One region of the Caldalkalibacillus salinus genome, then DNA from elsewhere that is predicted to be linked to it. Evidence: riboswitches for the same ligand, from Rfam matches in the RefSeq annotation. Region 1 holds a riboswitch; the other holds the start of a gene.
The links. Region 1 has a riboswitch for glycine ahead of gcvT (glycine cleavage system aminomethyltransferase GcvT). Riboswitches for the same ligand answer to the same signal wherever they lie in the genome.
Positions count from the first base shown of each region.

Region 2: another riboswitch for glycine. It lies ahead of JKM87_RS02470 (trimeric intracellular cation channel family protein); the one in region 1 lies ahead of gcvT (glycine cleavage system aminomethyltransferase GcvT).

Region 1 covers NZ_JAERVL010000001.1:100,398-104,831, reverse strand. The annotation lists gene gcvPA (aminomethyl-transferring glycine dehydrogenase subunit GcvPA) at 1-1,307, opposite strand, end outside; gene gcvT (glycine cleavage system aminomethyltransferase GcvT) at 1,423-2,523, opposite strand; glycine riboswitch at 2,630-2,727, opposite strand; glycine riboswitch at 2,731-2,841, opposite strand; gene JKM87_RS00435 (DEAD/DEAH box helicase) at 3,047-4,434, shown strand, end outside.
Region 2 covers NZ_JAERVL010000001.1:534,370-538,803, reverse strand. The annotation lists gene JKM87_RS02480 (NAD(P)H oxidoreductase) at 1-120, shown strand, start outside; gene JKM87_RS02475 (helix-turn-helix domain-containing protein) at 166-954, opposite strand; gene JKM87_RS02470 (trimeric intracellular cation channel family protein) at 1,235-1,828, opposite strand; glycine riboswitch at 2,013-2,165, opposite strand; glycine riboswitch at 2,169-2,284, opposite strand; gene JKM87_RS02465 (L-lactate permease) at 2,432-4,174, opposite strand.

The sequences.
Region 1 (4,434 bases):
ATCATGTTTTTCGTTTTCATTTCCGTTACGGCAATCAGCATGTGATTTTCCATATCTGGATAATCTCGACCGAGGTCGTAGCCACCTATCATTTTTTTATCAAGTAGCGCGAGATTGACATCTTCCACTGATCGATTAAGTTTAATGACAAACTCATTGAAAAATGGCTGATCATAAGGAATCTCCACCCCGTTAATGCCTTGCAATTGCTTTTTAGCGTACTGCGCTTTTTGGATGTTTTGCATGGCCATTTCCTGCACACCATTTTTACCTAAGGCTGTCATGGCCACCGAAGCTGCAATCGCGTTTAAAGCCTGGTTAGAGCAGATGTTAGAAGTCGCTTTTTCACGGCGGATATGCTGTTCACGGGCTTGAAGCGTTAATACAAATCCTCTTTGACCTGTGTCATCTTTCGTTTGCCCCACTAAACGACCCGGAATTTTACGCATCAATTTCTTTCTCACTGCGAAGTAGCCGCAATGGGGTCCACCGTATGCTGTAGGGATGCCAAACGGCTGTGCATCGCCAACCACAACGTCCGCACCGAACGCACCTGGGGGCTGTAATGTACCCAAGGCTAGCGGATTAGCACTGACGACCATTAATCCCTTGTGTTTATGGGCAATTCGTTCTACTTGTGCTAGATCCTCTAGGTGCCCAAAGAAATTCGGATACTGAACGAGAACCGCTGCCGTCTCTTCATCAGCCGCTTGATCTAGAGCAACAAGGTCCGTTACGCCAGCTCGAACGGGTACTTCTACTACATCTAAGCCCAAACCTTGAGCTGAAGTGTGGATGATCGCTCGTGCTTCAGGGTGTACAGCTTCAGAAACGACGATTTTTTTCTGCTTGCCGATCCCGGAGGCCATCGCTGCCGCTTCGGCTAAGGCCGTTGGGCCATCGTACATAGAGGAGTTGGCGACGTCCATGCCCGTCAGCTCACATATCATCGTTTGGAACTCGAATATGGCCTGAAGCTCCCCTTGGCTGATTTCCGGCTGATATGGCGTATAAGCCGTATAGAATTCTGAACGGGAGATCACATGATTCACAACACTAGGGATGTAATGATCATAGGCGCCTGCCCCTAAGAAGGACGTGAACGTCAACGTATCAGCATTCTTGTTAGCGAGCTGCATCATATAACGTGTCAATGCTGTTTCATCTAAAGCGGATATATTCATTTCTCCGTTGTAACGAATATCTTTAGGAATATCGTCAAATAAGTCTTCTATTGAAGAGACGCCGATGTCTTCTAACATCTCTCGTTGATCGACGTCTGTCATTGGTAGATAACGATGCTTCATCCATAACCCCTCCTCTTTGTCTGCTTGCGACGGTCTCTCTCACCGTGGCAAAAGGTTAACCTATGGCTTGCTCAGGGCTTTCTGTCATTAGCATGACAGTAACCCGTTTCAAAGGTTACTTCTGTCTTTTATAAAATGGTGTCTGTACCACTTGGGCCTTAACTTGTTTGTTTCGAATATGCACAGATACTTCTTGCCCTATCTCTGTGTATGCTTGATCTAAGAGCGCATGGCCTACGTTTTTTTTCAGCGTTGGAGATTGAGTCCCTGAAGTGACTGTTCCTATTTGATTATCTTCCACGTACACGGGGTAACCGTGACGAGGGATACCACGTTCAATCATCTCAATACCCACTAGTTTTCTTGGTGCACCATTCGTTTTCTGTTCTTTTAATACATCCTTACCGATAAAGTCTTCCGATTTGTTCGTTTTGACAGCGAAGCCGAGTCCCGCTTCAATCGGTGAGATATCGGCTGTTATCTCTTGCCCATATAACGGTAGTTTAGCTTCAAAACGCAACGTATCTCTTGCCCCTAAACCACATGGGATAACCCCTTTGTCTTCACCCGCTTTGAGAATCTCTTCCCATAGGTGGGGCGCATCTTCCGGTGCCACGTAAATTTCAAACCCATCTTCACCGGTGTAACCGGTACGTGACATGAGAACATTGACATCGGCTAATTGAACATGATCTTTGAACTTAAAGAATGTAATGGCGCTCAGGTCTTCGTCCGTTAACTGTTGTAAGACGTCTACTGCTACAGGACCCTGCATGGCCACCTGTGCGTATTGATGAGAGACATCTTCTACTTCCACATCACCTTCAACATGCTTCTGTAGCCACTCAACGTCTTTGTCAATATTCGCCGCGTTGATGACGATTAAGTAATCATGGTCTGCTTTTTTGTACAGAATGAGATCATCCACTGTCCCTCCGTCTGGGTAGCACATAATCGTGTACTGTGCTTTACCATCCACGAGTTTTGACACGTCGTTGGTGAGCATCTTCTGTAGGTAGCTAAAAGCGTCAGGTCCTTTTACTGCAACCTCACCCATGTGCGAGACGTCAAACAACCCTGCTGTTGTACGGACAGCATGGTGTTCTTCCTTGATACTAGAAAACTGTACAGGTAGCTCCCAGCCGCCAAAGTCAACCGTTTTGGCCCCGTATGTTTCATAAACCGGATACAGAGGAGTACGCTTTAATTCTGCCATTCTTACACCTCCAAATAGGATGAATATATGTATTCACTTAGCTTTTTAATGGTCAAAATCAAGACAAAAGAAAAGGACAGACGTATACATTGTATCCAAGTGTATACTCTGTCCGTTGTACCTGAGAGTTACCCCTATGAAGCAATGACTGTCAACAGTAGGGTTTCCCCTTTGGTGGCCTCTTTAAGGAGGCGCTCTCCAGAGGTGCGTCCTGTAAGAGTCTTTTTGCCTGAGAGATTCACCCCTTATGAGGGCTTGCTCCTTCGGCGCTACGATAAGGTATGGATGGCCTTTCGCAGTCTCTCCCCTTACAATCATTCGCCCGTATTCAATTTACTTTTCTTGACCATACTAGACATTAAACGTCAAATTTTTCACAGTTCTATCCTATCATTATTCTCTTGCGATTTCCACTTCTTTTTAAGCGCATGAAGCCCAGGCCGAACAGAAGACAAAAACTTTGAATAAAGGGTGTGTTAGCGTGAATATTCCAGTGCATTTTAATCACGAGTGGTTACCTGAAATGCAGCATAAAATAAAAAACGATGGCCCCTGGGATAAACAAGCGTTATTTGATCTCGCTTTACAGGCAGAAAAAAGCTTAATGATCTCGGATTTCGACACGCTCGAATGTCTTCGTCATCTCCCTCAGTTAGAGCCGTTCCCCCATCAGGTTGAAGCGGCTAAAAAAGTGATCACGGACATGCATGGCAAAGCAATATTGGCCGATGAAGTAGGACTCGGAAAAACGATAGAGGCTGGCCTGATCTTAAAAGAGTATATGGTGCGTGGACTCGTAAAGAAAGCCTTAATCTTAGTCCCTGCCTCACTGGTCATACAGTGGACAAGGGAGCTGACACAAAAGTTTGCCATCCCAGCTATGGCACAAAAAAAAGAATACATGTGGAAGCAGTACGACATTCTAGTGGCTTCAATGGATACGGCTAAGCGACCTCCGCATCGCGATCATGTACTAGAGCAGGACTACGACATGATCATCGTGGATGAAGCTCATAAATTAAAGAATAGCAAATCTAAAAACTACGAATTCATGAACCAATTGAAAAAGAAATATTGCTTACTCTTAACGGCCACGCCGGTACAGAACGAGATACAAGAGCTATTTAATCTCGTCTCTCTACTTCGCCCAGGCATATTGGGGAACACAGCTTCCTTCAGTAAAAACTATGTCAAAGGTAAAAGAGAGTCTAAGAACAACGAGCAACTGCATGCCCTGTTGGAAAAAGTCATGATTCGCAACATGCGTAAGGATGGGGACATTGCCTTCACGAAACGCTATGTGAATAATATCCAGCTCGACTTATCTGAGCCTGAACGTAAACTTTACAATGCAGTGACCTCGTTTGTACGAGAAAAATATAAACAAACTAACGGGGCTAGCAACGCCTTTTCTTTAATTACGTTACAAAGGGAAATTTGTAGCAGTCGCGAAGCCACGTTCCTCACGCTCTATCAAATGTATCAGAAGAGTGCGCCAGACTCACCCATGAGACAAAAAATATGGGACTTAATGAGCTTGATTAAAGCCATCAATACACACTCTAAGGCTGAAAAAATGATGGAATTGATTAAGCAGATTGACGATAAAGTCATTGTTTTCACTGGTTATCGTGCGACGCAGGACTATTTACAAAGAGTCCTATATGAAAATGGCATTACGTCTGTCCCATTCAGAGGGGGATTCAAACGTAATAAAAAAGATTGGATGACAGAATTATTCCAGCAAAGAGCTCAAGTCCTGATCGCCACTGAGGCTGGTGGAGAGGGCATTAACTTGCAGTTCTGCAACCACATTATCAATTATGACATGCCCTGGAACCCCATGCGCGTGGAGCAACGTATCGGTAGAATACACCGCTTAGGCCAAAATCGAGACGTGCATATATACAA
Region 2 (4,434 bases), 430 kb from region 1:
GTCGGTATTAAAAGTTCAAAGTTTGAATTGTTTTACCAAACGATACATCCGACACAGGAGCACATTGAAGACCTATTAACACAAGCGTACAAGCTAGGGTTAAATTATCCTAAAGCTTAAGCGCCTATGTTTAATTTTCAAGTAGATAAACTTTTCCATATAAAATTATATTTGCTGTCCATGGTTAAACCGACTTAGAAATCTAGACATAAGTAGTGGCAGTGATATTAAGATGGGGGGGTCTCCTAATCTTGGTGGATGAAGGGTGACGTTCTGATGTGGGACCTTACCCGTAGGTTTAACCGTAATCGGTGATCTTGAACGTCCTCTCAGTGTCTGATGAGGGAGCAGGATATCCTTGGCGTGCATCCCCCAACTGACTGAGGTGGCCATCAAGTAGTAAGTTCCTGGTTGGACATGAGGAAGCACAAAGTGGCCTTCAGAAGAAACGATGGTGCCATACAAAGGTAACCCTTCCGGAATGGGCTTAGCAAACAATCCAACAAATACTATCCCCTTAAAAGGCGTCTCCGTATGAATCGTCCCTTCAATCGTGGGATCATGATGGGGCTTTTGCGCATGCCATCTGGTGAGATTTTGTAGAGAACGTAGTTGTTGATCCGTCTGTAATTGGGACTGTCTGAAGTGTGCAGGTGATACACCCACTCTATCCGTAAAACGAGTGGTAAATGTACCTAAGCTTTGTTGCCCAATCTCTAGTCCAATATCCCGTACACTCAGGTTGGTTTGTAGAAGTAAATCTTTCGCTTTTTGTAAACGTAAGGCGGACACGTAATATAGCGGAGACAAGCCGATTTGCTCTTTGAAGATACGTGAAAAATGGTACGGACTGTAGCCCGCATACTTAGCTAAATCCTGAAGGGCAAGCGGCTCGTGTATCTGCTCATGGATATAAGCGATCACGGCCTGTATTTCTGGATAGGGACCTTTCACTGTTATACGCCACCTTTTATACCGAACATGTTGTATGAAACATAAAAGCACAAAAAGATAAACAGATGAGAACGGATCGTGACGCTGTCTTGCCCCACTTTCCGTTCAGATATAAAACTGATTAATGAGTTATATAGATATGTTCGATAAAAGGGTTACAACTCCTTCCGAGAAACATATCCAAATCAAATATATATTGATGTTTATTCTGCTATCCTTTCTGATTAATGACTCTTAGACGGTGACGTGGTCAATTGTACTCTAGCCTCTGTTATAGCCGTTAAACGGCTCGTGTGGGGAGTGCCCACTGGTGCTTAACGGATACTAATCTTAAGCAGACGATGAATCCGAACAAGAGATACAACTGATAAGGTGCAGTGGCCCAACCCATGCCAATAACGAAACCAGCTAAGACAGCCCATAACACGTAAATATCTTGTTTCAGTACAAAAGGCTTACGCTGGGCAAGAACATCACGCAGGATCCCCCCACCCGCACCTGTAATAGCGGCTGCAAACATAATGGCTACTAACGGGAGCTCTATCGCTAAGGCGTGCATAGCCCCCTGAATAGCAAAGGCAGATAATCCGACAGCATCAAGAATATGCCATTTGCGTAAATGGCCCATAATATGACGCGGTAGAACAAAAATAACAGTGACTGTGATTATTGCGATGGTAAATAGGGTTGTTTGCTGCCATAACTCTGTAATCGGAATCCCGATAAATAAATTCCTAATGGCGCCTCCACCAAAGGAGGTGATAAACCCTAAAATATAAATGCCCACAATGTCATACTTTTCCTCCATGGCTACAAGTGCGCCACTCATAGCAAAAGCGATCGTTCCTATCACATTCAATACATCCCAAACCATGGTACAAACCTCCTCAGCTGTTGAATGATTATCGTGTTATCGCAACCTTCAAAGAAAATTTGTTAAGTCGGACACCACCACTAGATAAAACCTCTGTTTTCACAACGGTATGATTTTGATATTAAATAAAAGCGCAAAAAAGGACAGAAAAAAAGGTGTCATCATCACATTCATGAACCCTTTTCTCTGTCCTTTGACCTGAAAGTTTAGCCTTTTATATGGTCTCACATCATCTGCTATATGTGAACCATGATCATTGACAAACCATCGTAAAAGGCCTACCCCTTGGGTGGCTTGCGAGTCAGCTCATTAAACTGTTCACAAGCACTCTCCAGAGCTGCGTCCAACTGTAGTCTGTTGACCTGAGAGATTCATCTCTTATCTTTTAGAGATTTGCTCCTTCGGCGACGAATGGGCAACACTAGCCGTCCACTCGTACTCTCCCACAGTTATCATCCGCTCGTATTCTTTTTTCTTCACTCAATTTATACTATGGGAGTAAGGCTTGGTTTGTCAATCAATAATTTAATATTTTTGTTTGATAGATACTGATGAGCCTCACCCTCTACTCGTATGCGCCCTAATCTTATCCTCCTACATCTGCTAAACTCTTTTATGATTAGTCGCTATGATATAGATAGCAACGATGGCCATGGCTACAGCGATGCCGGACCCAATATTGAATAAACCTTTTTGTGCATACCAGACGATGGCGTACCCGATCGAACCGGCCATCAGTGCATAATAGAGGAACGCGATTAACGTTTTTCTAATAACGGCGCCTTCCTTACCCACTAAGCCGACAACGGCCGACGCTGCGACAACATTATGCACACAGATCATGTTTCCTGCTGCACCCCCAACCGCTTGAAGCGCCACAATCCATGTCGGGTCTACCCCAATCTGAGAACCAACGTCATACTGAAAGAGTGAAAACATCATATTACTGATGGTGTTACTCCCTGCTATAAAGGCGCCCAAGCCTCCGATAAAGGATGAGAACAGAGGCCAGTATTCACCGGCCAGAGCGGCCACACCGTTGGCCAGCTCAATCGGCATGCCCTCAAAGCCTGCTGCACCCCCACCAGAATTTAAGAACACTTGCACCATGGGGACGGTAAATATAAGGGCTGTGGACGCTGCAATCATCGTTTGACCGGATTGAGCCCACGCTTTCTTGTATGCGCTTACACTCATACCGTGAACAAAGTAGGTGATGAGTGATACGATCACAAAAATCGTCCCCGGTAAGTATAGTGGTTGAAAACTGGCACTAATCTCTGTCCCAAACATGTTGGGGATAGACACCGTCCAAGCCTGCATCCACTCTAAAAACGGAAGGGATTCTAATCTGGTTAACACGAGAAACAACCCTACAAGGATATAAGGGGACCACGCTCGAACCATACTCATGTGCCCGCTTTTATGAGCAATATCTTTAATTTCAATACTTCCCGTCCATTCGGGGTCCCACTTCGATCTCGCTTCGAAGTCCCACGCTTCCTCTTTCGATGGCATGAGGAAACCTTTTTTAGCAGCCGTCACGACGATTAAGAGCCCCACTAAACCACCGACCAGGGAAGGAAATTCAGGACCTAAGACGTTAGCCACAATGAGATAAGGAAGGGTCATCGCAAAGGCAGCAAACAAGGCAAATTTCCACACCTTAACCCCTTCTGAGAAAGACTTATTTTTGCCAAAAAATCTCGTCATGAAGGCGACGACAATTAAGGGGACCAAGGTGCCGACCACCATATGAAGCAGGGCCACTTTTGCTCCGATATCCGTCACTAAGACGAGTAGGTTGTCTGTAATCCCGGCTTGGTCTAACCCCGATTGGACACCGACTAGAATCGGAGTTCCTACAGCACCAAATGACACCGGTGTACTTTGGATTAACATGCCTGAAACGACAGCGGCCATGGCTGGGAATCCTAACCCGACCAGTAATGGGACCGCTACCGCTGCCGGCGTCCCGAACCCAGCCGACCCTTCAATGAAAGAACCGAACAACCAAGCAATAATAATGACTTGTATACGCCGGTCTGGTGAGATATCGGTAAACCCTCGGCGGATGGTTTTAAGACCGCCGCTTTCCTGCAATGTATTCAGGAGTAATATAGCCCCGAAGATAATGTACAGTAAAGTACCAGCTACCACGAGACCATTGATTGAAGCGGCAGCTACATTCGCCCCGGGTACTTGCCATACAAAAAGGGCAAGTAAAACAGCGACCACATATGAAATCGGCATCGCTTTACTTGCCGGCCACCTGAGCCCGACAAGAAAAATAGCCACCACTAAAATCGGTAGAAGTGATAAGAAAGCCAACATTCCCGTACTCATAAGTCAAACGCTCCTTTCTCATTGAACATGTCAAACATCCTTTCCTTTGTTTGTTATGAAGAAACCTCGTTTCTTCCTCGTCGCACAAGTTGACTCATTATGAAGCCACCCTACACGACCACCACTTTTTGAATTTTTAGAAAAATGTAAGCGGTAAATGAGTACTGGATAATCGTGATCACGCCATGATGCCTTATTATGTTGTATGCACCTGGCCTTAACATTAGTACTAGCTCTTCTGGTGACCTGTATAAAAAAAC